3 regions of the Photobacterium sp. MCCC 1A19761 genome follow, and region 3 is predicted to be linked to each of the others. Evidence: predicted binding sites of a transcription regulator. Region 3 holds the regulator's gene; each other region holds the start of a gene.
The links. Region 3 encodes PurR, which represses purine synthesis genes. Its sites were predicted from a motif close to TNANGNAAACGTTTNCNTNA; they were not measured.
Positions count from the first base shown of each region.

Region 1: glyA (serine hydroxymethyltransferase) is a predicted target of PurR. The motif match lies at 5,225-5,244, and genes of this name have one in related genera.
Region 2: purE (5-(carboxyamino)imidazole ribonucleotide mutase) is a predicted target of PurR. The motif match lies at 3,003-3,022, and genes of this name have one in related genera.

Region 1 is NZ_JAZGTF010000007.1:149,500-159,473, reverse strand. Features, by position in the region: gene purL (phosphoribosylformylglycinamidine synthase) at 1-3,110, shown strand, start outside; gene VV869_RS09915 (hypothetical protein) at 3,299-3,694, shown strand; gene glnB (nitrogen regulatory protein P-II) at 3,819-4,157, shown strand; gene VV869_RS09905 (YitT family protein) at 4,252-4,863, opposite strand; gene glyA (serine hydroxymethyltransferase) at 5,375-6,625, shown strand; gene nrdR (transcriptional regulator NrdR) at 6,805-7,254, shown strand; gene ribD (bifunctional diaminohydroxyphosphoribosylaminopyrimidine deaminase/5-amino-6-(5-phosphoribosylamino)uracil reductase RibD) at 7,303-8,427, shown strand; gene VV869_RS09885 (riboflavin synthase) at 8,440-9,099, shown strand; gene ribBA (bifunctional 3,4-dihydroxy-2-butanone-4-phosphate synthase/GTP cyclohydrolase II) at 9,126-9,974, shown strand, end outside.
Region 2 is NZ_JAZGTF010000041.1:709-10,682, forward strand. Features, by position in the region: gene VV869_RS22625 (gamma carbonic anhydrase family protein) at 1-229, shown strand, start outside; gene VV869_RS22630 (DUF1488 domain-containing protein) at 234-497, opposite strand; gene aroE (shikimate dehydrogenase) at 500-1,321, opposite strand; gene hemF (oxygen-dependent coproporphyrinogen oxidase) at 1,413-2,318, opposite strand; gene tsaC (L-threonylcarbamoyladenylate synthase type 1 TsaC) at 2,325-2,882, opposite strand; gene purE (5-(carboxyamino)imidazole ribonucleotide mutase) at 3,093-3,584, shown strand; gene VV869_RS22655 (5-(carboxyamino)imidazole ribonucleotide synthase) at 3,581-4,696, shown strand; gene VV869_RS22660 (DNA topoisomerase family protein) at 4,835-5,389, opposite strand; gene VV869_RS22665 (DUF494 family protein) at 5,415-5,888, opposite strand; gene dprA (DNA-processing protein DprA) at 5,891-6,991, opposite strand; gene VV869_RS22675 (LysM peptidoglycan-binding domain-containing protein) at 6,994-8,073, opposite strand; gene def (peptide deformylase) at 8,399-8,920, shown strand; gene fmt (methionyl-tRNA formyltransferase) at 8,945-9,889, shown strand.
Region 3 is NZ_JAZGTF010000004.1:97,562-107,535, forward strand. Features, by position in the region: gene VV869_RS07050 (FecCD family ABC transporter permease) at 1-572, shown strand, start outside; gene VV869_RS07055 (heme ABC transporter ATP-binding protein) at 569-1,384, shown strand; gene purR (HTH-type transcriptional repressor PurR) at 1,855-2,862, shown strand; cyclic di-GMP riboswitch class I at 3,139-3,244, shown strand; gene VV869_RS07065 (TfoX/Sxy family DNA transformation protein) at 3,372-3,965, shown strand; gene VV869_RS07070 (hypothetical protein) at 4,286-4,678, shown strand; gene VV869_RS07075 (carboxymuconolactone decarboxylase family protein) at 4,828-5,418, shown strand; gene VV869_RS07080 (FAD-dependent oxidoreductase) at 5,431-7,659, shown strand; gene VV869_RS07085 (ABC transporter substrate-binding protein) at 7,664-8,842, shown strand; gene VV869_RS07090 (ABC transporter permease) at 8,907-9,974, shown strand, end outside.

The sequences.
Region 1 (9,974 bases), on a different contig from region 3:
CCAAAGTGGGTCGCTTCTTCCCGGATCCGGCCTCGCGCCAGTACAACTATCACCAGGAAGATGCTCATATCCTGATGAAGGTGGAAACCCACAACCACCCAACCGCGATTTCGCCTTGGCCGGGCGCATCAACCGGCTCAGGCGGTGAGATCCGTGACGAAGGCGCCACCGGGATCGGCGGCAAGCCGAAAGCCGGTCTGGTTGGCTTTACGGTGTCGAACCTGCGGATTCCGAACTTCGAGCAGCCTTGGGAAAGTGATTTCGGCAAACCGGGCCGGATCGTCAACGCGCTGGATATTATGCTGGAAGGCCCGCTGGGCGGTGCGGCATTTAACAACGAATTCGGTCGTCCGAACCTGTTGGGTTACTTCCGGACTTACGAAGAGAAAGTCACCTCTCATAACGGTGAAGAGATCCGCGGCTACCACAAGCCGATCATGATTGCCGGCGGGATGGGCAACATCCGTGACGAGCATGTTCAGAAAAAAGAAATCCCGGTCGGCGCCAAGCTGATTGTGCTGGGCGGTCCGGCAATGAACATTGGCCTCGGTGGCGGTGCGGCTTCTTCGATGGCCTCCGGTCAGTCGGCAGAAGATCTCGACTTTGCTTCGGTGCAGCGCGAAAACCCGGAAATGGAGCGTCGCTGTCAGGAAGTGATCGACCGCTGCTGGCAGATGGGCGAAGCTAACCCAATCGCCTTCATCCACGATGTGGGCGCGGGCGGGATTTCCAATGCCCTGCCGGAGCTGGTGGATGATGGTGAGCGCGGCGGCAAATTCCAGCTGCGTGATGTGCCAAATGATGAGCCGGGCATGAGCCCGCTGGAGATCTGGTGTAACGAATCGCAAGAGCGTTATGTACTGGCGGTTGCGCCGGAGCATATGGACATCTTCGATGCGATTTGTCAGCGCGAGCGTGCGCCGTATGCCGTGGTGGGTGAAGCCACTGAAGAGCGTCATCTGACGCTGGAAGACAGCCATTTCGACAATACGCCAATCGATATGCCGATGGATATCCTGCTCGGCAAGCCGCCGAAGATGCACCGGGATGTGACCTCGCAGAAAGCCGAAGGTCAGGCGATTGATCGTAGCGGTATTGCGCTGGAAGAAGCCACCCACCGCGTATTGCGTCTGCCGGCCGTTGCCGAGAAGACCTTCCTGATCACCATCGGTGACCGCACCGTGACCGGTCTGGTTGCCCGTGATCAGATGGTCGGTCCATGGCAGGTGCCGGTCGCCAACTGTGCGGTCACGGCAGCAAGCTACGACACCTACCACGGTGAAGCCATGTCGATGGGTGAGCGGACACCGGTTGCGTTGCTGGACTTTGCCGCGTCGGCCCGTCTGGCGGTCGGTGAAGCGATCACCAACATCGCCAGTGCCGATATCGGCGATCTGAAACGCATCAAGCTGTCGGCCAACTGGATGTCACCAGCCGGTCACCCGGGTGAAGACGCCGGTCTGTATGAAGCGGTGAAAGCCGTTGGTGAAGAGCTGTGTCCGGCGCTGGGCCTGACCATTCCGGTCGGCAAAGACTCGATGTCGATGAAGACCCAGTGGGAAGAGAACGGCGAAACCAAAGAGGTGACGTCACCGCTGTCGCTGGTCATCACCGCGTTTGGTCGCGTTGAAGATGTCCGCAAGACGGTGACTCCGCAACTGCGCACGGACAAAGGCGAATCAAGCCTGCTGCTGATTGACCTCGGCTGCGGTCAGAACCGCCTGGGCGCAACAGCCCTGGCACAAGTGTACAAGCAACTGGGCGACAAGCCGGCGGATGTCGATAGCCCTGAACTGCTGAAAGGCTTCTTCCACGCGGTGCAGGCGCTGATCCGCGATGAGAAACTGCTGGCCTACCATGACCGCGGTGACGGCGGCCTGTATGTGACGCTGGCCGAGATGGCCTTTGCCGGTCATACCGGGGTGGAAGTTGATTTGAACACCACCGACGGCGATGCTTGTGATGATGTCCTGGCAACCCTGTTCAACGAAGAGCTGGGCGCGGTGATCCAGGTCCGGACCGAAGATCTGGATGCGGTGCAGTCGGTGCTGGCGACCCACGGCCTGGAGGCGTGCAGCCATGTGATTGGCACTGTGGTGGACGAAGATGTGCTGCGGATCTGGAACGGCAATGACCGCGTGCTGGAGCAAAGTCGCACAGAGCTGCGCACCATCTGGGCGGAAACCACCTACCAGATGCAGGCGATGCGTGACAATCCGGCGGGTGCGTTGCAGGAATTCGAAGCCAAGCAGGATGCAGCCGATCCGGGTCTGAACACCAAGCTGAGCTTCAATCTGGACGAAGATGTGGCCGCGCCGTTTATTGCAACCGGAGCCCGTCCGCAGATGGCCATCCTGCGTGAGCAGGGCGTGAACTCGCATGTTGAAATGGCAGCAGCATTTGACCGTGCCGGCTTTGATGCCCGTGATGTCCACATGAGCGATATTCTCTCCGGTCGTGTGGCGCTGGATGGCTTTAACGGCCTGGTGGCCTGTGGCGGCTTCTCGTACGGGGACGTGCTGGGTGCCGGTGAAGGCTGGGCGAAGTCGATTCTGTTCAACAGCATGGCGCGTGAGCAGTTCGAGCGTTTCTTCCATCGCAACGACACCTTCGCTCTGGGCGTGTGTAACGGCTGTCAGATGATGTCGAACCTGCGCGAGCTGATCCCGGGTGCTGATCTGTGGCCACGCTTCGTGCGTAATGAATCCGAGCGTTTTGAAGCACGCTTCAGCCTGGTGGAAGTGCAGCAGAGCGACTCGCTGTTCTTCAACGGCATGGCTGGTTCGCGGATGCCGATTGCGGTTTCGCACGGAGAAGGTCGCGTGGAGGTTCGCGACGGCGCGCACCTGAATGCGATTGAACAATCCGGCACGGTGGCCCTGCGTTACCTGGATAACTACGGCAACGTCACTCAGAACTACCCGGCGAACCCGAACGGCTCTCCGAATGGGATCACCGGCCTGACCACTCAGGACGGCCGCGTCACCATCATGATGCCGCACCCGGAGCGGGTATTCCGCACCGTGGCGAACTCCTGGCATCCGGATGACTGGAATGAGAACAGCCCGTGGATGCGGATGTTCCGCAACGCCCGGGTGAACCTGGGTTAATTCTCGCTTTGATGTGATAGGAAACAGCCGCTCTTCGGAGCGGCTGTTTGGTTTTTGGCGGTACCGTTCACAACATACGGATGCGAGCGGAGAATCAATTGAGTTGTTTAATCTTTACTCATAAAATGTCGCCTGGAAAGATGACTGCCATACGATGATGGCCCCCGTTTTATGGAAGAGAGCAGGGAATGGAACAACCCGGGTCCCACCGCAGGTTCAGCGCAGCGAAAGCGTTAGCGCTCCTCGTCATGATTTGTCTGATTCGATATCTGGAAAGCTTTGCCCTGATTTTCAGTGTGAAGCAAATCGGCATCGTGCCGTGGATCATTGCGATCCTGGTGCTGTTGTCCGGTATTGCGGCGGTTTTCGGTCTGTTTCGCGGCAACCAGTGGGGCTTCATCCCGCTGTATTTTTTCATCCCCGCAGCCACGTTGTTTTTTGGCATGAGCCTGATCCCGTATGTTCCCTTGTTAATTGAACCGGCCTACCGCGGTCTGGCGGTATTGGCGATCAATAGCGGCATCCTGATCTATGCGGTCTGGCTGTTGCTCAAGATGATGGAGACCCATGATCTGCGGTATTAACCGTTTGTTGCATCGCCGGATTTGGTATTAACCGGCCAGATCTGTGATAATACAGCCATGATTAATCAGGCAATTGGCGCAGACTGTGCGTTGATGACCTCTGCTCAGCATAGGACGAGGAAAGATGAAAAAAATTGAAGCCGTTATTAAGCCGTTTAAGCTTGATGATGTTCGAGAAGCGCTTGCAGAAGTCGGCATCACCGGGATGACGGTGTCGGAAGTCAAGGGCTTTGGACGCCAGAAAGGGCACACGGAGCTGTATCGTGGGGCCGAGTATATGGTTGATTTCCTGCCGAAAGTGAAGCTGGAAATTGTGGTGGCGGACGATGTCGCTGAACAATGCATCGAGACCATTATCGAGACGGCGCAAACCGGTAAAATCGGTGACGGTAAGATCTTTATGTTCGATGTTGAGCGTGTGGTGCGGATCCGCACCGGCGAAGAAGACGAAGACGCTATCTAAGACGCCTAAGATGCATTGCGGCGTTACTGAAAATGATGAAAAAGGCTTGCCCGTGGGCAAGCCTTTTTTGATCCGCTCGGTTGCAGTATGACAACTAACCGGCCACCGCCGAGCCACTGTATCGGCCGGGTTTGTGGTTCATGGCCAGTACCAGGTTCAGCATCACTGCCCCCAGTACAGACAGCGCCAGCGTCATCGGGCTGACCAGGAAGTAGGAGGCGATCAGGATACAGAGGTCAATCCCCATTTGCAGTTTGCCGGCCGACCAGCCGAACTTTTCCTGTAAATAGAGGACCAGCACATTGAACCCGCCCAGGCTGGTCTGATGGCGAAACAGGATCAGCATCCCCAGGCCCATCAGCAGGCCGCCGATCATGGCACAGTAAAGCGGCTCCAACCGGCTGATTTCCAAGACGTAGTGCATATGGTCAGTGATCAGCGAGACCAGACCGCCGGAAATAATGCTGGTGACGGCAAAAGCACGGCTCATCCGGCACCAAGCCATCAGGTAGAACGGGGTATTGAGCAGAAAATACAGCTGGCCGAACGACAGGTCGATAAACTGGCTGAGCAAAAGGGCAAGACCTGTGGTGCCGCCGGTTAGCAAGTGGGCTTGCTGAAGAAAGAACACGCCCTGGGCGACGACAAAGGTGCCGGTCAGGATCGCAATGATGTTCTCTTTATGGGAATGATGATAACCGCTCAAAAAATCAGACTCCTTGTTTCTGACTAGATCCGAGCGCCGTGACCGGGTGATCAGGACGGTGGGATCTGAAGATGCTTGCTGGCGGCAATCATACTGGGTGAGTCCGCAAAACGAGAAGTCGGTCTCGGAAATGGCTAATTCAACTGTGTCATTAAATTTGTACAACTTTGTAAACTATTAATTTCATAATTTCCTTGCAAAATTGAGATGGTGAACTAAAGAGCGCTGATGATGGCTTCATCAAGATGAAAGGAATTCATGCAGGCATGGAAAATAAACATGTAGAAATCGTAAGAAAAAGGGTAATCAGGACTATCTGATCCGGATCAAATTCTGTAAAATACAGCGCTATGTACCAAGGTGACGAAAACGTTTGCGTTCAGGCGGTGCCTGGCCTCATGTTTTTTCAGTTTTCACCGAAAATTACGGTTTACCATTCATTCGCAGACAGAACGGTTTTTTTAGTGCTTCTGCGGGTGTGTATGAGAACAATCTGAGTCAGGAGATACAGATGCTAAAGCGCGACATGAATATTGCCGATTATGACGCAGAACTTTTTGCAGCTATTCAGGAAGAGACTGCGCGTCAGGAAGAGCACATCGAGTTAATTGCCTCTGAAAACTACACCAGCCCGCGTGTAATGGAAGCACAAGGTTCTCAGCTGACCAACAAATATGCCGAAGGTTACCCGGGTAAGCGTTACTACGGCGGTTGTGAGTACGTTGATAAAGCAGAGCAACTGGCGATCGATCGTGCTTGCCAACTGTTCGGTGCCGAGTACGCCAACGTTCAGCCGCATTCCGGCTCACAAGCCAATAACGCGGTTTACATGGCCTTGCTGAATGCCGGGGATACCGTTCTGGGTATGAGCCTGGCCCACGGTGGTCACCTGACCCACGGTTCTCCGGTAAACTTCTCCGGCCGTCTGTACAACATCGTGCCTTACGGCATCGATGAAGCGGGCAAAATCGATTACGAAGAAATGGAAGCCCTGGCGGTTGAGCACAAGCCGAAAATGATCATCGGTGGCTTCTCTGCCTACTCACAGGTCGTTGACTGGAAACGCATGCGTGAAATCGCAGACAAAGTGGGTGCTTACCTGTTTGTCGATATGGCGCACGTGGCGGGCCTGATCGCGGCTGGCGTTTATCCGAACCCGGTACCGCACGCACACGTGGTCACCACCACAACGCACAAAACCCTGGCCGGTCCTCGCGGCGGTCTGATCCTGTCGAACGGCGGCGAAGATCTGTACAAGAAACTGAACTCAGCCGTGTTCCCGGGCGCGCAGGGCGGCCCGCTGATGCACGTGATTGCAGCCAAAGCGGTGGCCTTCAAAGAAGCGATGGAACCAGAATTCAAAGAATACCAGGCGCGCGTGGTTGAGAACGCCAAGGCGATGGTCGGTGAGTTCCTGGAGCGTGGCTACAAGATTGTTTCCGGCAGCACCGAAAACCACCTGTTCCTGGTTGATCTGATCGACAAAGGCATCACCGGGAAAGAAGCGGACGCAGCACTGGGCGCGGCCAACATCACCGTGAACAAGAACAGTGTGCCGAACGATCCGCGCAGCCCGTTTGTCACCTCAGGCATTCGTCTGGGTACACCGGCCATCACCCGTCGTGGCTTCACCGCGGAAGATGCCAAGCAACTGGCTGGCTGGATCTGTGACATCCTGGACGACGTGAACAATCCTGCTGTGATTGAAGCAACCAAGGCGAAAGTGCTGGAAATCTGTCAGCGCCTGCCTGTCTACGCCTAATCCGGCGGAGCTCGCCCGGCGCAGCGCAACCGGGGCGGCAAAACGCAAGTGAAAGCAAACGGCACCTGATTCAGGTGCCGTTTTGTTTTATCCGCCAGAATCATAAGAAAAACCCGGCCCGAAGGCTCAACAGCGGCGAGAAATGGGTTACACTGAGGCGACGAGTATGAGGAGGCAAGATGCATTGTCCTTTTTGCGGTGCAAATGACACCAAAGTAATCGATTCCCGTCTGGTGGCAGACGGTCATCAAGTCCGTCGCCGTCGTCAGTGTCTGGCCTGTAATGAGCGTTACACGACGTTTGAAACGGCAGAATTAGTGATGCCTCGGGTGATTAAAACCAATGGCAGCCGTGATCCGTTTAATGAAGAGAAGCTGCGGGGCGGGATTCAACGCGCCCTGGAAAAGCGGCCGGTCAGCGCGGATGATATCGAGCGCGCCATTAATACAATTAAATCCCGTCTGCGGGCAACCGGGGAGCGGGAAGTGCCGTCTGAAATGATTGGCAACCTGGTGATGGAAGCGCTGAAAGAGCTGGATAAAGTTGCCTATATCCGCTTCGCATCCGTGTACCGTAGTTTTGAAGATATTCGTGAATTTGGTGAAGAGATCGCCAGATTGGAAAAATAAGTGCTGGCGGCACCCTGCCGCCGCCTGAACCATGATAAGCAAACCCTGATGTTTTCATCGACTGACCATGCCATGATGCTGCGGGCCATTGAACTGGCAAAACGCGGCCGTTTCACCACTGCCCCGAATCCTAATGTTGGCTGTGTCATTGCCCACGGCAGCGACATTGTCGGCGAAGGGTATCACTATCAGGCCGGCCAGCCTCACGCGGAAGTGTTTGCTTTGCGGGCGGCTGGCGACAAAGCCCAAGGGGCCACCGCCTATGTCACCCTGGAGCCGTGCTCTCATTTTGGCCGGACGCCGCCGTGTGCCGAGGCGCTGATCAGTGCCGGGGTTGCCCGGGTGGTCTGTGCCATGGTTGATCCGAACCCGCAAGTAGCCGGGCGCGGGCTGAAAATGCTGCGTGCAGCCGGGATTGCAGTGCAGTCGGGCTTACTCGAAGCAGATGCCGAAGCGCTGAATCCGGGGTTCATCAAACGGATGAAAACCGGCAAGCCGTTCGTGCAGCTTAAGCTGGCGGCCAGCCTTGACGGTCGCACTGCCCTGGCGAACGGCGAGAGCAAGTGGATCACCTCACCGGCGGCGCGGGCAGACGTGCAGCGTTACCGCGCTCAGGCCGGGGCGATTCTGTCAACCAGCGCCACGGTGCTGGCCGATGATCCGTCGCTCAATGTACGCTGGGAAGAGCTGGGCGAGGCCGCGCAGCAGGATTATCCGCAGGCATCACTGCGCCAGCCGACCCGGGTGGTGATTGATAGCCAGAACCGGATCACTCCGGCCCATCGCCTGATTGGCCTGCCGGGACAGACCCTGCTTGCGCGGCGTGCGGCGGGGAGTGAATCCTGGCCGGCATCGGTGCAGCAGCTAGTGGTGCCGACGACAGAATGCGGCCTGCTGGATCTCGACGCCCTGATGAGCGCGCTGGTGAAGCAGGATATCAACCATGTATGGGTGGAAGCCGGGGCCGCGCTGGCGGGGGCCTTGCTCTCTGCCGGGCTGGTCGATGAGCTGATTGTCTATCAGGCACCAAAGCTGATGGGCAGCGACAGCCGGGGACTGATTGACCTGCAAGGGTTGACCACGATGACCCAGGTACCGCTGCTGGATATCCGGGATGTTCGCATGGTGGGTCCGGATATTCGGATCACCGCGCAAATCAAACAAGCAATTTAAGGAAACGCCTTCATGTTTACTGGCATTATTGAAGCCGTCGGAACCATTACGGCGCTGACTCCGAAAGGCAAAGACATTTCTGTGACGGTAGATTCCGGCAAGCTCGATCTATCCGATGTAAAATTGGGAGACAGTATTGCAACCAACGGCGTCTGCCTCACGGTGGTTGCACTGACCGGTAAGGGTTATGTGGCCGATTTGTCGTTAGAGACCCTCCAGCGGACCGCGTTTGCGACGTACCGTACCGGCCAGGCGGTGAACTTGGAAAAAGCCATGCTGCCGACGACCCGGTTCGGCGGCCATATGGTGTCCGGCCACGTGGATGAGGTGGCGGAAATTATCGAGCGGAGCCACACCGGCCGAGCCATTGAATTCTGGGTTCGGGTGCCGGCGCATCTGGCCAAATACATTGCTGAAAAAGGCTCGATCACGATTGATGGGATCAGTCTGACCGTCAATGCCATCCGGGGCGATGAGTTTAAACTGACCATCGTGCCGCACACCGCTGCCGAAACCACGATGGAATCTTTCCAGCCGGGCCGCAAAGTCAACCTGGAAGTGGATGTGATCGCCCGCTATCTGGAGCGATTGATGCTGGGGGATCGCGCCGCTGAAAAAGCGCCGGCAGTGACAATGGATCTGTTGGCAAAATCCGGATTCTTGAAATCATAAAGAGCAAACAGGAGAAGGGGAACATAATGGCTTTAAGTAGTGCAGCAGAGATCATCGAGGATATTCGTCAGGGTAAGATGGTGATCCTGATGGATGATGAAGATCGCGAAAATGAAGGCGATCTGATCATGGCCGCGGAAAAGATCACCCCTGATGCCATTAACTTCATGGCAACCCACGGACGGGGACTGATTTGCTTGACCCTGACGCAAGACCGTTGCCGGCAGCTGAATCTGCCGCTGATGGTGCAGGACAATACCGAGCAGTTCAGCACTAACTTCACCATTTCGATTGAAGCGGCCGAAGGTGTGACCACCGGGATTTCTGCGGCAGATCGCGCCCGGACGGTGCAGGCAGCCGTAGCGGCGAATGCGACACCGTCGGATATCGTGATGCCGGGCCATGTGTTCCCGCTGATGGCGCAGCAGGGTGGAGTACTGGCCCGTGCCGGTCACACAGAAGCCGGTTGTGATATCGCCCGCCTGGCTGGTCTGGAGCCGTCGAGCGTGATCGTTGAAATTCTCAATGAAGACGGCACCATGGCCCGTCGCCCGGATCTGGAAGTGTTCGCCGAGAAGCACGGCCTGAAGCTGGGCACCATTGCCGACTTGATCGAATACCGCAATACCAACGAAACCACCATTGAGCGCGTGGCCGAGTGCCGCCTGCCGACGGCGTTCGGTGAGTTTGACCTCATCACCTACCGTGACACTATCGATAACGAAATCCATTATGCGTTGCGCCAGGGACAAGTCAGCCCGGCTGAGCCGACGCTGGTGCGGGTGCATGTACAGGATACCTTCAAAGACATTCTGCACTCCGGGGCGTCGCAATGGACCCTGTCGGCAGCGATGCAGCGAATTGCTGATGAAGGT
Region 2 (9,974 bases), on a different contig from region 3:
CTTGGTTGGGATGGGCGCCATTATTCTGGATGGTGTCGTCGTCGAAGATGACGTCATTATCGGGGCAGGGTGCCTGGTGCCCCCGGGCAAGCGACTGCAAAGCGGTTATCTCTATATTGGCAACCCGGCCAAACAAGCCCGGCCACTGACCGAGCAAGAGCGGGCTTTTCTTCCTGCATCCGCCGACAACTATGTACGGCTGAAAAACGATTATCTGGCTGAGGGCTAACCCCTTAGCCGATCTCAATATCCCCGTCGACATTAAAGACTTCATCTTCGATCAATGCTTCTGCCAGCTCTTCCAGATCGAAGCGACAGGCGGCAAACGCCGCCAGGATGTCCGCTTCACTGCTGAGGGTTTGCGCTTCCTGTTGTTGCAACCAGGCCAGACTGACCCAGCATGTGATTAACGCGCCGGCCTGCTGCGCCGGAAAGCTCACTGCTTGCTTTTCACGGTCCCAGTGCTGAATATCGGCAAATAAAATATCTTGGTTCATGATTATTCCTGCATTAAACGACGCAGCTCCCGCTGGACTTGCTTCGCGCCCGGACGAAGACCACGCCATACCATAAAACTCTCTGCTGCCTGGCCGACCAGCATCCCCAGCCCGTCAAGCACGACTTTTGCACCCAACTGCTGCGCCCATTGGTTAAATGCGGTGGGTTCGCGCCCGTAGACCATGTCGTAACACACCGTCATCGGCTGGATCAGGCTTTCCGGGATCCCCGGCAACTGACCGCTCAGGCTGGCCGAGGTGGAATTGATGATCACGTCATATTGCTCATCGGCCAGTTTATCCAGCGCGATGGCGTCAACCGGGCCATGCCCGGCAAAGGCATCGACCAACGCCTCGGCTTTCGCCAGAGTTCGATTGGCAATCGTGATCGATGACGGTTGCTGCGCCAACAATGGCAAAACCACGCCCCGTGCTGCGCCACCAGCCCCGACCAACAAGACCCGTTTCCCTTTCAATGCGACCTGATGCTGCAGCAAATCCTGTACTAACCCTTCACCGTCGGTGTTGTCTCCGAGCACCAGCCCATCATCTAACTTTTTGAGGGTATTCACGGCACCGGCCAGACGCGCCCGTTCGGTCAGCTGATCGGCATAATCAAAAGCCTGCTCTTTAAACGGCACCGTCACGTTACAGCCACGCCCGCCTTCTGCAAAAAAGGTATCTAATGCTGCGACAAATCCATCCAACGGGGCAAGCCTGGCTTCATAACTCATCTTCTGTGCCGTCTGACGCGCAAACAGGGTATGAATGAGAGGTGATTTACTCTGGGCAATCGGATTGCCGAACACAACGTACTTATCCATTTGCAAGAAATCCATGCGCTGAAAACAAAAAGGGTCAGTGAATCACTGACCCTATCATTGCCTTTCCACAGGAACAAACCGTTTTTAGCGGTTACCAATCCCGGGGTTGAAGGTAGCGCTCATACAGCACAGCCTCCGGTGAGCCAGGCTCCGGCTCAAATCCATATTCCCAACGCACCAGAGGCGGCATCGACATCAGGATCGACTCAGTCCGCCCACCACTTTGCAGGCCAAACAAGGTGCCACGATCGTAAACAAGGTTGAACTCTACATAGCGGCCACGGCGATAGAGCTGGAACTGACGCTCCCGCTCGCCGTACTCTGTGTCTTTGCGTTTCGCCACAATCGGCAGATACGCATCCAGATACCCGTTCCCGACGGCCTGCATGTAGGCAAAGCTCTTCTCGAAGCCCCATTGGTTCAGATCGTCAAAGAACAACCCACCCACGCCGCGGGTTTCATTGCGATGCGGCAGGAAGAAATAGCGATCACACCAGGCTTTGTGCTCGGCATACACCTTATCCCCGAATGGCTGACATAACGCTTTAGCCGTATCATGCCAGTGCTGGCAGTCTTCCTCGAAGGGATAAAACGGGGTCAGGTCGAAACCGCCGCCAAACCACCACACCGGATCTTCACCTTCCTTTTCTGCAATGAAGAAACGAACATTGGCGTGAGAAGTCGGGATATAGGGGTTGTTCGGGTGGATCACCAGCGACACCCCCATGGCTTCAAAACTGCGGCCTGCCAACTCCGGACGATGCGCGGTTGCGGATCCCGGCATTTCGGTGCCATAGACATGAGAGAAGTTCACCCCGGCCTGCTCGAACACCTGCCCCTGGCGCAAAACCCGGCTGCGACCACCGCCGCCTTGCTCTCGCTCCCAGGCATCCTGCTCAAAGGTCGCCCCGCCATCTTGCTGCTCAAGCGCTTGACAAATCCGGTCCTGAAGGTCTAACAAAAACGTTTTTACGGCTTGCTTACTCACATCTTGCATCATTAATTATCCTTGGCGAAATACTTTCCCTGTCCGGGCATCTCGGATCTCAGACGGATTGTCACGTCCGCCGGTTTCCCCTTGTAAAATAGCCGGTAGATACTGACCCAGCTGTTGTTTGACCTCTTCGGCACTTCGTCCCGGCGCCTGACCCGTCAGGTTGGCACTGGTCGAGGTGAGCGGCTTGCCAAATTGGCGGCATAACTGCTGCACTAACGGATGATCCGTCACGCGAACCGCAATGGTATCAAACTGGCCGGTCAAAAAGGCCGGGACGCCCGGTTTGGTCGGCATCACCCAAGTCACCGGCCCGGGCCAGGTGTCGAAAATCCGCTGCTTTTGCGCGTCGCTCAACTGGCTGTCATCCACATAAGGCGCCAGCTGCGCGTAATCGGCGGCGATCAGGATCAGCCCCTTTTCGATCGGACGCTGTTTGAGCGCCAGTAGCTTATGAACCGCTTGCTCATTATCCGGATCACAGCCCACGCCAAACACCGCCTCAGTCGGGTAGGCCACCACATCACCTTGCTGCAGCGCAGCCAGCACTTGCGTCAAATTATCCACATCACCCTCGTTCCGGCACCGGTTGGATGCCCGTTTCAACTTTGCTGCGAGTATTTTACCCACTCCGGCCTGACAAGGCCATGTTCCGCAATATCCCTTAACAAAACCTGAGACAAACCCTGACGCAAACGTTTTCCTTCACAGAAAATCACCGTATAATGCGCGCCAAGCCTTCGTTGCCTTCAATTAGCTAACCCAAAGGAGATCGGGATGAAAGTCGGGATTATCATGGGCTCAAAGTCAGACTGGCCAACCATGCAACACGCTGCTGAGATGTTGGAACGCTTCAACGTACCGTATGAGACCAAAGTGGTTTCGGCCCACCGGACTCCGCATTTGCTAGCTGAATATGCAGAAACAGCCCATGAGCGCGGCATTAAAGTGATCATTGCCGGTGCCGGCGGTGCTGCCCACCTGCCTGGCATGACCGCTGCGTTTACCAGTGTGCCGGTCCTGGGCGTTCCGGTCCAGTCGCGGGCGCTGAAGGGCATGGATTCACTCCTGTCGATCGTCCAGATGCCGAAAGGCGTTGCCGTCGGTACTTTGGCCATTGGTGATGCCGGTGCAGCCAATGCCGGTTTGCTGGCCGCCCAAATCATCGGCACCCAGGACAGCACCGTGATGGCTGCCGTCGATGCATTCCGTCAAGAGCAAACCAATCAGGTGTTAAGCAACCCGAACCCGGCCGAGGACGCATCATGAAGGTTTTAGTGCTGGGCGCCGGCCAACTGGCCAGAATGATGGCGCTGGCCGGAGCCCCCCTGAATATTGAGGTCCTGGCTTACGATGTCGGCACCGGGCATGTGGTGCATCCGCTGACCCAACAGCTGATGATGAAAGGGCTCAATACGGCGATCACCTACGCCCATGTGATCACCGCGGAGTTCGAACATATCCCGCACGATATCCTGGAACTCTGTGAAGCCAGCGGCAAATTCCGCCCGACGGCGGAAGCCATTAAAGCCGGGGGCGACCGCCGTCTGGAAAAGCGCCTGCTGGATCGGGCCGGCGTGGCCAACGCAACCTATCACATCATTACCAACCGGGATGACTTTGAGCAAGCGATTGACACCGTCGGCCTGCCGATGGTGCTGAAAAGTGCCCTCGGCGGCTATGATGGTAAAGGGCAGTGGCGACTCAAGTCTGCCGACGCCAAAGAAGCGATTTGGGCGGAGCTGGAGCAATTTCTGCAAGCCGCGCCAGAGCAGGCGATCGTCGCCGAAGCCTTCATCCCGTTTGATCGGGAAGTATCGATCATCGGCGCACGCGGGCAGGACGGCAGCCTGGCCATTTACCCGCTGACCGAAAATACCCACAGCAACGGCGTCCTCAGCCTGTCGGTCGCCCAATCTGATTCGTCGGCTTTGCAAACCGATGCGGAAGCGATGTTCAAGGCACTGGCAGAAACGCTCGATTATGTCGGTGTGCTGGCAATTGAATTCTTCGAAGTCAACGGGACGCTGTTGGTGAACGAAATCGCGCCGCGCGTCCACAACTCCGGTCACTGGACCCAACAGGGCGCTGAGACCTGCCAGTTTGAAAACCATCTGCGCGCCGTCTGCGGTCTGCCTCTGGGGAGCACCGCTTTGCTGCGTCCGACAGCTATGGTCAATATTCTCGGCGAGGATACGCTGGATAACGCGATCTTAGGCCTGCCGCACTGCCATGTTCACTGGTACGGGAAAGAAAAACGCGCCGGCCGGAAAATGGGGCACATCAATGTCTGTGCCAGCCCTGCGTGCGATTTAAAAACCGCCCTGGATGAGCTGGCGGCACATTTGGATCCGGATGCATTTCCGGTTGTGCGGATATAGCCTCGGCCCCGCATCACCCTAATCACCAAAAAAGCCAGCGATTGCTGGCTTTTTGTTGCTTCAAAAACGGACTGCTTCAAAAACGAATTACTTCAAAGACGGATGACATCAGGGCTCAGAACCCGGGTAGGGCGCGCTTTAGGCGTCCTGGTAAGCGTGACATTTACGATCGGCACACTGCAGCTTGCTGCCACCGGCCAGTTTTTTCTCGATCAACAAACCAAACCCGCATTGCTGGCAGTGGCCGGCAACCGGCTTGGCATTCACGGCAAAATGACATCCCGGATACTGATCGCACGCATAAAACGTTTTGCCATAGCGAGACTTACGCTCGAGCAAATGTCCCTGTCCGCATTCAGGGCAGGTCAGTTGGGTATCTTCGGCTTTGCGCTCCGGTGACTCAATGTGATGACACGCCGGATACCCGGAACAGCCAATAAACATCCCGTAGCGCCCCTGGCGAAGCAGTAACTCCTCGCCACAATCCGGGCAGGCTTTACCCAGGTGTTTTACCACATGACCGTCATTGTGATGCAGCGGTTTAATGAAATCACAGGCGGGATACCCCGCACAGCCTAAAAAAGGCCCCCGTTTACTGTTACGCATCACCAACTCAGCACCGCACTGCGGACAGTGCTGCTCTAGTGCATGCGCCCGAGCCGAAAACAGTTGCTCGTCAATTTTTCCAGCCATACCTTCTTCACATCTGCCCAGGCAATCAGTGAATATACCCGTCTTCCACGCCGTACAGAAGCTCTTCCATCTGACTGTAGGCACTTTCGTTGCCCGGCGCATTGAACAGCACCATCAAAATGATCCATTTCAAATCGTCGAGGGTAAATTCGGTGGTCTCCAGCTCCATCACCCGGTCGATCACCATTTCGCGCGTGTCGGCACTCAGAACGTGGATCTGCTCCAGATAGGTCAGGAATCCGCGACAGGCGGTATCCAGCCGCGCCATCTCCTGGGCGGTATAGATGCGCATTGAGGTCACCGCACTATTATTCATGTACGGTGTATGTTCGGTGTCTTGCAATGCAGCCAGTTTCTCTAACCATGTCAGAGCTTTATAGATATCTTCCTGATGGAAGCCGGCACGTTGCAGCTCATCCGATAGCTCGTCCTGATCGACCAGCAATTCCACATCGCTGTGAATATAGGTCTCAAACAGGTACATTAGGATATCCATCATAACTAGCCCCTCCTCGTTCTGATATAGCCACCGGGCACTGTGGAAACAACCCCTCGCAATTCCAGTTCCAGCAATTGCGTCATCACTTCATGTACAGGTTGTTGACAGCGTTCAGCAACTACATCTACGGGTGTTGCCTCATTGCCTACGTTAGCCAACACCGATGAAAATGGCAATTCTTCATTTTCAGGTTGTGGTAACGGTATGTCTAACTGCTTACTTTTTACACACTCGGTTAGACTCCCAATCTCCTCAAAAATATCGACCGGACTTTCTACCAATTTAGCACCGGATTTGATCAATGCATTGCATCCACGACTACCGGGTGCATGGATCGAGCCGGGGAGGGCAAACACTTCGCGTCCTTGTTCAAGGGCATAGCGCGCTGTGATCAGCGATCCGCTTTTTTCTGCCGCTTCGATCACTAATACGCCAACGGACAGGCCACTGATCACTCGGTTGCGGCGGGGAAAGTTTTGCGGCCGGGGCGCTTCATCCGGCCAGAACTCAGAGACCAGTGCCCCTTGTTCGACAATTTGCCCCGCCAACTCCCGGTGACGGGCCGGGTAGAGCCGCTCCAGCCCCGAGCCCAACACGGCAACGGTCCCACCGCCATGACGCAGCGCGCCAGCATGAGCCTGGCCATCGACGCCTAATGCCAATCCGCTGGTCACGACATAGTCCGCGGCCGCCAGCGCGGCTGCGAACGCATAGGCCGATTCGCGCCCGTCAATGCTGGCAGAACGGCTGCCGACCACGGCAATCTGGGGCTGATGCAGCCACCGGGGATCACCACGCACAAACAAGAGCGGCGGTGCCGAGGCGATTTCCCTGAGCAGCGGCGGATAATCAGGCGAATCGAGGGGGATAATGGTTTGATGCACCCCTTGTGCCCATTGCAGGCAGCGCTCAAGACGGCGCGCGTTCGGCCGAAGTAACGCCTCAACTTGGCGCGGCTTCAAGCCGATGGCATTTAACTCTTCAGCCGACATTCGGCACAATTGCCGGGGCGAGGCATAGGGCAGTAACTGATGGATCCGGTGCCCCCCTAAATAAGGCACCGCAGCCAAGGTCAGCCACGCGACCAGATCGTCCTCGCTCATGATTATCCCTTTCCAGGCCCGCTGGACACCCCTGGCGGGCGCGCCGCCAGGCCCGGTTCAAATGGGGCTGCGGCCCGGGTGATCACTGCCAGACTGAAATGCTCATAAGGGCGGATCACCATCACATCCCCGATCACCGGGCCGGTAAGCCCTGTGGCGGATGTGTGCTGTGTCACCGACCCATAACGATATTGGCCGGTCTCTCCCCGGATTGGCACTGCCGGGCGATGGAGCTGAAACACCTGTCCGGCTCGGGTCCCATCTAAGTGCCCCCGGTCCAGCACCACCACCATGGCCGTGGCCAGATACTGCTGCTGGTTGGTCAGTCCCCCCAACACTTGGGCGTGTAATCCGTGCGGCGGCGCAGACGGAACAAAACGCAAAGCTGACTCGCGAACGGGGGCAGGCGAGGGGAGCAGAACATCATTCTGGCGAACTTCCTGCAACAAGGTCGTGATCGCTATCTGGCTGCGCTCGTCCGCCTGACCGACCACCGACACCTCGGCAATCGCTTTCAGGGCCACCACTTCAACTGTCTCGCCGCCGGCCAAGGTACGGGTAAAGCTGCCATCCGGGCGATAAACGCCCCATTGCCGTTGCGGGCTCAACGGTTCATCCACCCAGATGGCGGCCCCCGGGGTAATAAACTGCTGCCGCTGGCTGTCGCCCATCACTCGGGGCAGACGCGAGACATCCGCAGCCGTCAGCAAGCGATGGTCTTCCACATAAGGGATCAACAGCTGCGCCGGTAACGTCAGGATCGGCGTGCGCTCCACCCGGACACGCGGCGAGAGTTTCACGGTTCTTTTCAACTGTAACTGCGGCCGGCCGTCGCGCCAGATCAGGTGCAGCTGATCACCGGGATAAATCAAATGAGGGTTCTTGATATAATCGTTCGCCTGCCACAATTCCGGCCAGCGCCAGGGACTCTCGAGAAAATGCTCCGAAATATCCCACAAGGTATCCCCTTTCCGGACGGTATATACCGACGGGCTCTCCGTTTTCACCGTCAAGGTTGCCGCATGCAGGCTGTTGATCGCCATTCCCCACACACAAACGCACCCCGCCACCCATCGCCACATGCTCATTTCTCCCTGAATGCTACGACCATTAATCACCACAGGTTGGCATCCGGCTCAGAGCGTGTCTATGGCGTCAAACCAGCCCGCCCATGTTTTTCGGCACACATCACTCCCCATTCCGGGCGTTGCATCCTCACCGGCAGATTAATGTTTTGCCGACGGCAAGTTCGCGGCAACCGGGCAGGGAAGTCAGCTCAGCTTGCCAACACCGCCGGAGACCGGGACGCAATTGGTCTGCGGTGCTGTTATTTGATCTTTAAAATGACTAGAATTAGAGCAAATAAGCGATAACCGTTTTTAGCACTATCCATTTGTACGAGTACCTATGTCTGTATTGCAAGTATTAACATTCCCTGATGAGCGTCTGCGGACGGTGGCCAAACCCGTCGAAGCGGTGACCCCTGAGATCCAAAAAATTGTCGATGACATGCTCGAAACCATGTACGACGAGGAAGGTATTGGCCTTGCCGCCACTCAGGTTGATATCCACCAACGCATCGTGGTGATCGATATCTCTGAAGAGCGCAATCAGCCTATGGTACTGATCAACCCGGAAATCATCGAAAAGCATGGTGAAGACGGGATTGAGGAAGGCTGTCTGTCGGTTCCGGGCGCCCGTGCCCTGGTGCCGCGTGCCGCGGCTGTCACCGTCAAAGCCCTGAACCGCGACGGCGAGGAATACACGTTCGAGGCCGATGATCTGCTAGCCATCTGTGTACAGCACGAGCTGGATCACCTGCAAGGCAAATTGTTCGTCGACTACCTGTCTCCGCTGAAACGCAAGCGTATTCAGGAAAAACTGGCGAAAATCAAACGCTTTAACGAAAAGCACGCTAACCCAGCCTAACCCCAGATTGTAAGGAAGTTGACCTTGAGCAAGCCGTTACGCATTGTTTTTGCAGGTACGCCTGATTTCGCCGCCCGTCACCTGGCGGCGTTGTTGTCTTCAGACCATGACGTAATTGCCGTCTATACACCGCCCGACAAACCGGCCGGCCGCGGGAAAAAAATCACCGCCAGCCCGGTGAAGCAACTGGCGCAGGCGCACGACATTCCGGTTTATCAGCCGGAAAACTTTAAATCCGATGAAGCCAAGCAAGAACTGGCCGCGCTTGATGCCGATCTCATGGTCGTGGTGGCCTACAGCCATCTGCTGCCGCAAAAAGTGCTCGATACCCCGCGTCTGGGCTGTATCAATGTTCACGGCTCCATTCTGCCGCGCTGGCGGGGCGCAGCGCCGATCCAGCGCTCCATCTGGGCCGGTGATGCCGAAACCGGTGTCACCATCATGCAAATGGATATCGGTCTGGATACCGGCGATATGCTGAAAATTGCCACCACGCCGATTGAAGCCACCGATACCAGCGCCACCATGTATGACAAACTGGCTGAACTGGGGCCGATCGCCCTCGTTGAGTGCATCAACGAGATTGCCGACGGCACCGCCGTACCGGTGAAGCAGGATGACGCCCAGGCCAATTACGCCAAGAAACTCAGCAAAGAAGAAGCCCAAATTGACTGGACAATGGACGCCGCTGCCATTGAGCGCTGCATTCGCGCCTTTAATCCATGGCCGATGAGCTACTTCACCGTCGCCGAACAGAACGTCAAAGTCTGGCGCGCCGCTGTCGAAACCGACAACCAAGGCCAGGCGCCGGGCACGATTCTGGCGGCTGACAAACACGGGATCCTGGTCGCGACCGGCAACGGCGCCCTGCGTCTGCTGGAGCTGCAACCGCCGGGCAAAAAAGCCATGCCCGCGCAGGATCTGCTCAATTCGCGCCGGGACTGGTTTGCCGCCGGCACCGTACTTTAATCATCAAGCCAGTGTCTGCACTGGCTTTTCTTTTCTGCCCCGGAAACGAATAATTCAACTGCCGGTGCCGCAATGCCTGCCGAAG
Region 3 (9,974 bases):
CTGTCACCGTGATGCTACTGGCCGGGGTAGCCATTGCGGCGCTTTCCGGTGCTGCGATGGGGCTGATGAACTATCTGGCCGATGATCAAGCGCTGCGGGATCTGTCTTTGTGGAGCATGGGCTCGCTGGCCGGGGCAACTTGGCCGGGGATCATCCTGGCATTTGTCACACTTGGTGTGCTGGTGCTGATGTTTGATCAGGACGCCAATGGTCTCAATGCATTTTTGCTGGGGGAGGCGGAAGCGCGGCATATGGGCGTCAACGTCCAGCGGCTCAAGCGTCGCCTGATCCTGCTCTGTGCCGCGGGTGTTGGCATTTGCGTTTCATTGAGCGGGGTGATCGGTTTCCTTGGGCTCATCATCCCACATCTGGGCCGGATGCTGTGCGGCCCGAACCATAAAATCCTGCTCCCGCTCTCAGCCCTGCTGGGCGCACTGGTGTTGCTGGTGGCCGATATGCTGGCCCGCGTCGTGGCGGCCCCGACGGAACTGCCGGTCGGAATCATTACCGCTATTCTCGGCGCGCCGTTCTTTATCATCATGCTGGTCAAACAACGAGGCAGAATGTCATGAATATCGCCATGAACCCTGTCTCTGCAACAACGCAAACGGCACCAGCGATTGAAGCCCGCTCGCTCAACCTGACCCTGGGCGGCAAAACACTGCTTGATGACTTCAGCCTGAGTCTTGCCAGCGGCGAACTGACCGCTTTGCTTGGTCCGAATGGGGCCGGGAAAAGCAGTCTGCTCAAGGTGCTGAGTGGCGAAGCCGACGGCGGCGGCACGATACATTTTTTCGGTCAGGATCGGGAAACCTATGCCCCGGCGATGCTCGCCAGACACCTTGGGGTCCTGCCGCAACACAGCAACCTGACTTTTGCGTTTACAGCGCGGGAAGTGGTTGAGCTGGGCAGCCTCCCACTGCAACTGACGAAAAAAGACACCCAAGCGCTGGCGACTGAAACCATGAGCCGGGTCGATGTCCTGTCACTTCAGGACCGACTGTACCCCACCCTGTCCGGCGGTGAAAAACAGCGGGTTCACCTGGCCCGGGTGCTGACCCAGCTCAGCCATGCGGGCGAGCAATGTATCCTGATGCTGGATGAACCGACATCCGCCCTGGATCTCGCGCATCAGCACCGGACCTTGCAAGTGGCCCGGGAGCTGGCCCGGTCCGGTGCTGCTGTCATTGTGGTGATCCATGATCTCAATCTGGCCGCCCAATATGCCGATCGGTTAGTGATCATCAATCAAGGCAAAGTACAGGCTGATGGCACGCCATGGCAGGCTTTAACGCCCGAAATCATCCAGCGGGTCTATGGCTGGCCGGTCCACGTCAGCAAACATCCGACCCAAGATTTTCCGGTCGTGATACCCGCAGGATAAGCAAGCCTGTCCAACCGGCATAAACACCGGCACGCTTCTCCCGGTTTCCCCGGGAGAAGCGATGGCCGAGATGAAAAACACCACCAGATATGCATCCAATTTGAGAAAATTTGCAGTGAGTTTGTTGATATCTATCAAGAATTACTACCTTGCGATACAGAAACGTTGCACTGTGCGCTACACTCAGTAGAATGTGATCGCAAGCGATTACACAATGCAACGCCTGAAAGGCGAGAAGAACAAGAAAGCCGCTCGGAAGAGAAGCGGCTTTTTGACGTTTTATACGCAGTATGAAACAGCATGATGATCTCTGTGAACGCAGATCATCATGCCAAACTGAACAAGTATCTGGCCTGACTCCAAGAAGCAAACCAGATACTTATTCAGTTTGGTGCGCGGCTGTTGAATGCTGTTCAGATCAATGAAGAGAAATGGGCCCAGGCCCGCTTTGAATTATTAGAAGAATAAGTATGGCAACGATTAAAGATGTTGCACGTTTGGCAGGTGTTTCAACCACAACAGTGTCTCACGTGATCAATAAAACCCGGTTTGTTGCAGAAGCAACCCAGAAGAAAGTTCTGGCTGCCGTAGACGAGCTCAACTATGCCCCAAGTGCCGTGGCGCGTAGCCTGAAATGTAACACCACCCGAACCATCGGCATGTTGGTGACCAAATCAACCAACCCGTTCTTTGCCGAAGTTGTACATGGGGTTGAAGAATATTGCTATGGCGAAGGCTACACGCTGATCCTGTGTAACACCGAAGGGAACCTGGAAAAGCAACGTGACTATCTGCGCATGCTGGCTGAAAAGCGGGTCGACGGATTACTGGTGATGTGTTCCGATCTGGACGATAAACTGCTGGCCCTGCTCGAGCGCCAGAAAGATCTGCCGATGGTGGTCATGGACTGGGGTCCGGAGAGCCCGCACACCGACAAGATCCAGGACAATGCGGAATTGGGTGGCTATGTCGCGACCAAGTACTTTATTGAACACGGCCACCAGAAAATTGGCTGCCTGACCGGTCACAGTGAAAAACTCACCTGCCGCGAACGCCTCAAAGGCTTCCATAAAGCCATGGCTGAAGCCAATCTGAGCGTCAATCCGGACTGGTTGATTGAAGGTGACTTCGAGTGTGAGTCTGCCGTGGCGGCTGCCAAGCAATTCATTGCCATGGAAGAGCGCCCGACCGCGATTTTTTGCTTTAACGATATCATGGCGATGGCGCTGATCAGTACGTTTGAGCAAGCGGGTCTGCGCGTACCGGATGATGTCTCCATTATCGGTTATGACAATATCGACCTGGCGCCGTACTTCTCACCACCGCTCACCACCATCCACCAGCCGAAACAACGGCTGGGTAAGAAAGCCATTGAAATCCTGATGGCGCGGGTGAAAGACAAACAACATGAGCGCCGGATCTTTGAAATGGCACCTGAGTTGGTGGTTCGAAAATCAGTTAAGAACCTAAACACCTGATTTCATAACCACTTCAATTTTTCCATTCAAAAAAACCGATAGCTTGCTATCGGTTTTTTGTTGCAATTTTGACCTTCCCCTGACAGAAGCTTTACATTCTCAATTTCTCAAAGCGTATAACGTGTTAAATGTGGCCCAATCCCAATCAACCTGTTCAAAATTTAATAAGTTTTAAATTTTCTCTAGCAGGCTTTAGAATCTATTTATGGGAGCGGTATCACACTTTTAAAAATGGGACCAAGTTCAAAAATATCTTCTGAGATATGCTTATTAATGTCACGAACAAGGCAAACCATTCGAAAGGATGGGACGCAAAGCCTCCGGCCTAAGAGTAGCTTAATTATCAATAACTAAGTGGACTTATGGTAGCGGGGTTGCCGATGGATGTAGCAAGAAGTCATGTTCAGAATCCTGACAAATCCCTGACATTGCTTTTCTTCGTATTTTGCTAATCTGAATCCTCGCTCTGTTGTTAGGTGACTCGAGAAATTTTTCACCGAGAAAGAAGCATGGACAAACCAGTACTTAAAGATTCTCTTCGACTGTTTCAATGTTTTGAAAATGTAAAATCACGTTCAATGTTTGGTGGCTTTGGGATTTTCTCAGGCGAAACCATGTTTGCGTTAGTTGTTAACGACAAACTTCACCTGCGTGCCAATGCCGAAAACGAAGAACAATTTAAACAAGCAGGCCTCAGCCCATACGTTTACAAAAAGCGTGGCTTTCCGGTCGTCACCAAACACTTCGCAATTCCTGAGGAGTGGTGGGATGCGCCGGAAAAAATTATCGAACACGCACAGCAGTCTTTTGAAGCCGCTAAACAGGACAAGGAAAAGAAAAGTCAGACCGGCCCGAGTCGGATTAAAGACTTACCTAACCTGCGCTTAGCCAACGAACGAATGCTGAAAAAAGCAGGGATTTGTAGCGTCGACGAACTCTACGAAGCCGGGGCATTGAACGCTTTTAAAGCCCTGCAGGAAACGCATCAGGAAACGGTCAGTCTCGACTTGCTCTGGGCGTTGGAAGGTGCAGTAAGCGGACGTCACTGGTCCGTCATTCCGCCGCAGCGTCGTTCCGAGCTGTTGTCAAAACTCAACAGCTGAATCCTTCCCGATTCATTCTGAAAAAGAGGCGGCTTCCGTCTCTTTTTTTATGCTTGGCTTCCCCATCCCTCAGCCAATCCCTCCCCGCCCAGAACGCGCGCGTTGAAGGCACCACAGAGCGCCGCTCAATGCGGGTCAGAACGGCTTTTCTTGCTGCTCCGTATCATGTCAAATTTGTACCATCAGAAAGACATTTTTCTGTTAAAAAATGACAAAGATTGACACCACTCCCAAAGCTGTTCACAAATTCATCAACAGGGTTTTCATCCCATGCGACCTCAGTAGAATTGGGGCGTCAACGCAGCCGGAAGGAAGGTATCATGTACAGCTCGCAGCCTTTTCCAGGACAATCCAATCAGATGTTCAAAGACAAGTTTTGCAAATGGCCAAAACTGATGCGCCTGTTGGTCCTGCTGAACCTTCTGCCAACCACTGTTATTATCTTTGTTGTTCATCAGCAACTGGCCCCGTTTTCAATGCTCGATGAAGTGCTGGCATTGACTGCTGGGTTCAACGGCCTGCTGCTTTTATGGGGCATTTTGCTCAAAATCCGCGCCAAGAAATACTGGTACCGCAACTATCATATCGGCAAAACCATGGCCCTCGCCTTACTGCCGGTACTGGCCTCCGGTTATCTGTTTGTATCCCAGCCTGTCATTCCGGATATGGCAAAGCAACAAGAGGTCAAATCCGTCTATATTTCGCTCAACTAAACGAATTTAAAGATTTTTTCTCTCAAAACTGAAAGTTTTCCAACCGTTGTTCGGTCTTGTCTCATACCATTCGGTAGAGCTGCATCCTGCGCAACGATTCGTGCTATCTTTGTTGCATATGTGGCCCGCAGGCAACCTAAGAGGCACACGTGCGTATTTCAGCCAAGCAACATTACTCATTTTTGATCAAGCCGCTCCTCTGGCTTCAGAAGCGCCATTACGGCCACCCTCTGAATCCGGCCTTGTTATGGGGACGACGCCCCACCCTGTTTTGGCTGGTTGCCGGATTCTTTGGCTATCTGGACCGCAAATCATCGCCATTAACCCCGGTGATTCGCTCACTGATCTGCGTCCGGGTGTCGCAACTCAACCACTGCGCGTTTTGTGTCGATGCCAACGGCATGAAGCTGGCCGAACGCTGCGACTCCATCGAAAAAATCAAAGCACTGTCACACTGGCAGCAAAGTGATTTATTCAGCGCCGAGGAACAAGCAGTGCTGGGCTATGCCGAAGCCATCACCATCACCGGACAACAGGTCACCGATGCCATGCTGTCGGCACTCACACAATGGTACGACGAGGATGCGCTGGTCGAATTGACGGCCTTGATCGCATTTCAAAATCTCTCGGCCAAATTTAACACCGCTCTGGACGTCCCTGCGCAGGGATTCTGCTCCCTGCCTATCCAGCCGGAGCAGACGGATCAACAGCCAACACGGCAAACGAACAGCCCCAAGTAGGTCATCACCACTATGAACAAGAAAAAGATACTCGTTTTCGGCATTGTTGCCACCCTGATTGGGCTGTGGTTTGCGCTCGATCTCGGCCAGTACTTCACCCTGGAGCAAGCCAAAACGCAGCAACTTGCCCTGCAGGATGCGATTGCCAGTCAGCCGCTCGTTGCCAGCCTGATTTACTTTATGGTTTATATTGGTGTGACGGCACTATCACTGCCCGGCGCAGCCATCATGACCCTGCTGGGCGCCGCGCTGTTCGGCTTCTGGTGGAGCCTGCTGCTGGTCTCATTTGCCAGCTCCATCGGTGCCACCCTGGCTTTTCTGTTCAGCCGCTATATTCTGCGTGACTGGGTTCAGGACAAGTTTGGCCACCGTCTGGCCCCCATCAATGCAGGCATCGAAAAAGATGGCCCGCTGTATCTGTTTACCCTGCGCCTGATCCCGGTGTTCCCGTTCTTTCTGGTCAACCTGCTGATGGGCCTGACGCCGATTTCCACTCGGATGTTCTACCTCATCAGCCAGCTCGGGATGCTGGCCGGCACCATGGTTTATATCAATGCCGGGACCCAGCTCGGTGAAATTGACTCGCTGAGCGGGGTAATTTCACCGCAAGTCCTCTTCTCGCTGGCCCTGCTCGGTATTTTCCCACTCTGTGCCAAAGGACTGATGAACCTGTACAACCGCCGTCGGATCTACACCGGCTGGACCCGCCCGGCTCGGTTCGACCAGAACATGGTGGTGATTGGTGCAGGGGCTGGCGGGTTAGTCAGTGCCTACATTGCTGCTGCCGTCAAAGCGAAAGTGACCCTGATCGAGCGCCATAAAATGGGTGGCGATTGCCTCAATACCGGATGCGTGCCGTCGAAAGCACTGATCCGTGCTGCGCATACCATGGCTGAAATCAACCGTGCCGATGAATTCGGCATCACCACTGACCACCCGACCGTCGATTTTGCCCGGGTGATGGCGCGGGTGCAGCAGGTGATCCGCAAGGTCGAGCCCCATGACTCGGTGGAGCGCTATTCAAAACTGGGGGTCAACTGTATTCAGGGCGATGCCCGGATCCTGTCGCCGTGGGAAGTTGAGGTCAACGGCCAGCGCATCACCACCCGCAATATTGTGATTGCCACCGGGGCCCGCCCGCTCGTGCCGCCGATCCCCGGCTTAGAGAAAGTCAACTACTACACCTCCGATACCATCTGGTCGCTAAAAACCCAACCGAAGCGCTTGCTGGTACTTGGCGGCGGCCCGATCGGCTGTGAATTGGCCCAGAGCTTTGCCCGCCTCGGCAGTCACGTTACGCTGGTCGAAATGGCCGAACAACTGCTGGTGCGTGAAGACGCCGATGCCGCTGCACTGGTGATGCATAGCCTGCAATCCGATGGCGTTGACGTCAAACTCGGCCATCGCGCCATGCGCTTTGAAGCAACGCAAGATGCCCAGGGGCAGCCCGTGTTCCGGGCTTACCTCGATTGGAATCAGGAAAAACAGGTGGTGGTTGAATTCGATGCCCTATTACTGGCCCTCGGCCGGGTCGCCAATGTGCAGGGATTCGGGCTTGAAGCGCTGGGGATCGAAACCACCGAGCGCGGCACCGTGCAGGTCAACGCCTTTATGCAGACGGCGTACCCGAATATCTTTGCCGTTGGTGATGTCGCCGGTCCGTTCCAACTGACCCATGCCGCGGCACATCAGGCCTGGTATGCCGCGATCAACGGCCTGTTTGGTCAGTTCAAGAAATTCAAAGCCGATTACTCGGTGCTCCCTGCGGTGACCTACACTGCGCCGGAAGTGGCCCGGGTCGGGATCAATGAAACAGAAGCCAAATCGCAAGGCATTGATTATGATGTGATCACCTACGGCCTGGATGATTTGGATCGGGCCATTACCGATGGTTCGGATCACGGTTTCGTGAAAGTCATTACACCCAAAGGCAAAGATACGATTCTCGGGGCCACAATCGTCGGCACGGGTGCCGGTGAATTGCTGGCTGAGTTTACCCTGGCGATGCGGCATGGCTTAGGCTTAAACAAGATCCTCGGCACTGTGCACCCGTATCCGACCATGAGCGAGGCCGCCAAATACACGGCCGGGGTGTGGAAACGAGCTAACGCCCCGCAGACACTGCTGGCCTGGGTCGAAAAGTACCACCGCTGGATGCGTCGTGAACGCGCCGGTGCCGAGGCAGACACCTCGAAACGCACGATATCCGAAACCCGATTCAACCAAGAAAGGGACAACTGAATTCATGAAAAAATTACTCGCCGGGTTCGCCCTGTCATTGGTCGCCGGATTTGCGACCGCCGATAACCAAGCACCTCTCTCTGCTGAGCAATGGCAGCAAACGGTCGACAAAGCCAGAGGGCAGACCGTTTATTTCAATGCCTGGGGCGGCAGCCAGGAGATCAATAATTACCTGCGCTGGGCCGATCGCCAGTTGCAACACCAGTACGGTGTCAGCCTTAAACATGTCAAAGTTGCCGACATCGCGGAAACCGCGCAGCGCCTGCTGGCGGAAAAGACCGCTGGGAAAAATCAGAACGGCAGTGTCGATCTGGTCTGGATTAACGGCGAAAACTTCCGCTCGATGAAAGAAAACAACCTGCTGTACGGACCATTTACCCAGTCGCTGCCGAACTGGTCACTGGTGGACAAGTCCCTGCCGGTCAATGAAGATTTTACCGAGCCGACCAATGGCCTGGAGGCGCCGTGGGGCGTCGGCCAGTTGGTGTTTATTCATGACAAGCTGACCCTGAACAATCCACCGCAGAACTTTGCAGAGCTCCTGAGCCTCGCCAAGGCCTACCCCGGCAAAGTCAGCTACCCGCAGCCACCGGAATTTCACGGCAGCAGTTTTCTCAAAGCCGCCCTGCTGGAACTGACCGCAGACAAGGCAGCCCTGTATCAGCCCATTGACCCGAAGACGGAGCACGACAAGTTCGATCGGATCACCGCGCCGCTGTGGCAGTATCTGGACCAGCTCCATCCGGTTGCCTGGCAACAGGGCAAACAGTTCCCGTCTGGCACCAGCGAAATGATTCAATTGCTGGATGACCGGCAATTATTGCTGGCCGTCACCTTTAATCCGAACGCCGCCAACGCCGCCATTGCCAATGGCAATCTGGCCGAAACTGCCCAAACGTATGCCTTTCAGCAAGGGGCTCTGTCGAACATCCACTTTCTGGCAATCCCCTGGAATGCCAGTGCCAAAGAAGGTGCACTGGTGGCGATCAATTTCCTGATGAGCCCGCAAGCCCAATTACGTAAGGCCGATGCCAAAATTTGGGGCGATCCGTCCGTACTCAAACCGGATTCGCTGGCAACGGGCGGTTCGCAAGGGTTTTCCCTGTTCAAGTCCATTTCGGAACCGCACCCGAGCTGGTTAACCGCGCTGGAACTCGAATGGCAAAAACGCTACGGCAGCTGATCACCAAGAAGGAAAACATGGCAGGGCGCGAGTCCAATCTCGCGTCCTGTCATATAGATGTATGATGATTCGCCTGTTGTATTTACTCACCCTGATCCTGTGCGCCCTTCCATTTGTCCCCGGGGTATTGGGGATCCTGATCCCGGCTTTTTCCTGGCTGCCCGCATTGGGTATGACCACCCCCAAGGTCCAGGCCTTTACCACTGTCCTGCACTGGCCGGGGCTGAGTGCCGCAATCGGCCTCACCTTGTTCACCGGCCTTGGCAGTACGTTGCTGGCGGCGATGTTTTGCTTCGTGATCCTGAAGCGCTACTGGGGCAGTCGCCGCTGGCAGTTCTTAGAACACACCTTGTCACCCATGCTGGCGATGCCCCATGTCGCCTTCGCCATCGGTTTTGCCTTTACCTTTTCTCCGACCGGCTGGTTGTTCCGGCTGCTGGAATTTTTCGGATTCAACACCGACGGGTGGTTTAGCCTGATCCAGGACCCATACGGTCTTGGCCTGATGGTTGCTCTGGCCATCAAAGAAACCCCTTTTCTGCTGCTGATGAGCATTGCCGTGTTGCAGCAAATTCAGGTCAGCCGGCTACTGGCCGTGTCCGCCGGGCTGGGTTACAGCCGACACGAAAGCTGGATCAAGGTGATCCTGCCGCAATGGCTGCCCGGGATGCGGTTGCCGATCTTTGCTGTCACCGCCTACGGGTTATCCGTGGTTGACGTTGCGCTGATCCTCGGTCCCACCCGGCCGCCCACGTTAGCTGTGCTGGTGTGGCAATGGTTTAACGAACCGGATTTAACCCTGCTGCCGCGCGCGGCAGTCGGCGCCCTGCTTTTGCTGGCAATTGCCTTGCTGACACTCGGGATGCTGCGCGCAACAGAATGGCTGAGCTTACATTACGACCGACGCTGGCAGCTCAGTGGTCCTGCCCTCAACCCCGAAACGGGGCGGACCCGGTCACAGTTAACCGGACAGCGTTTTTGGCCGATCGCATTGCCTTTTATTGCGATCCCGCTGATCGTGGTCCCGGTATTGATGATTTGGTCGGTCGCCCAGCGGTGGCGATTCCCGGATCTGCTGCCGAGCCGCTACAGTGGCTGGTTCTGGCAACAAGAATCTGCCTCGCTGATTGAA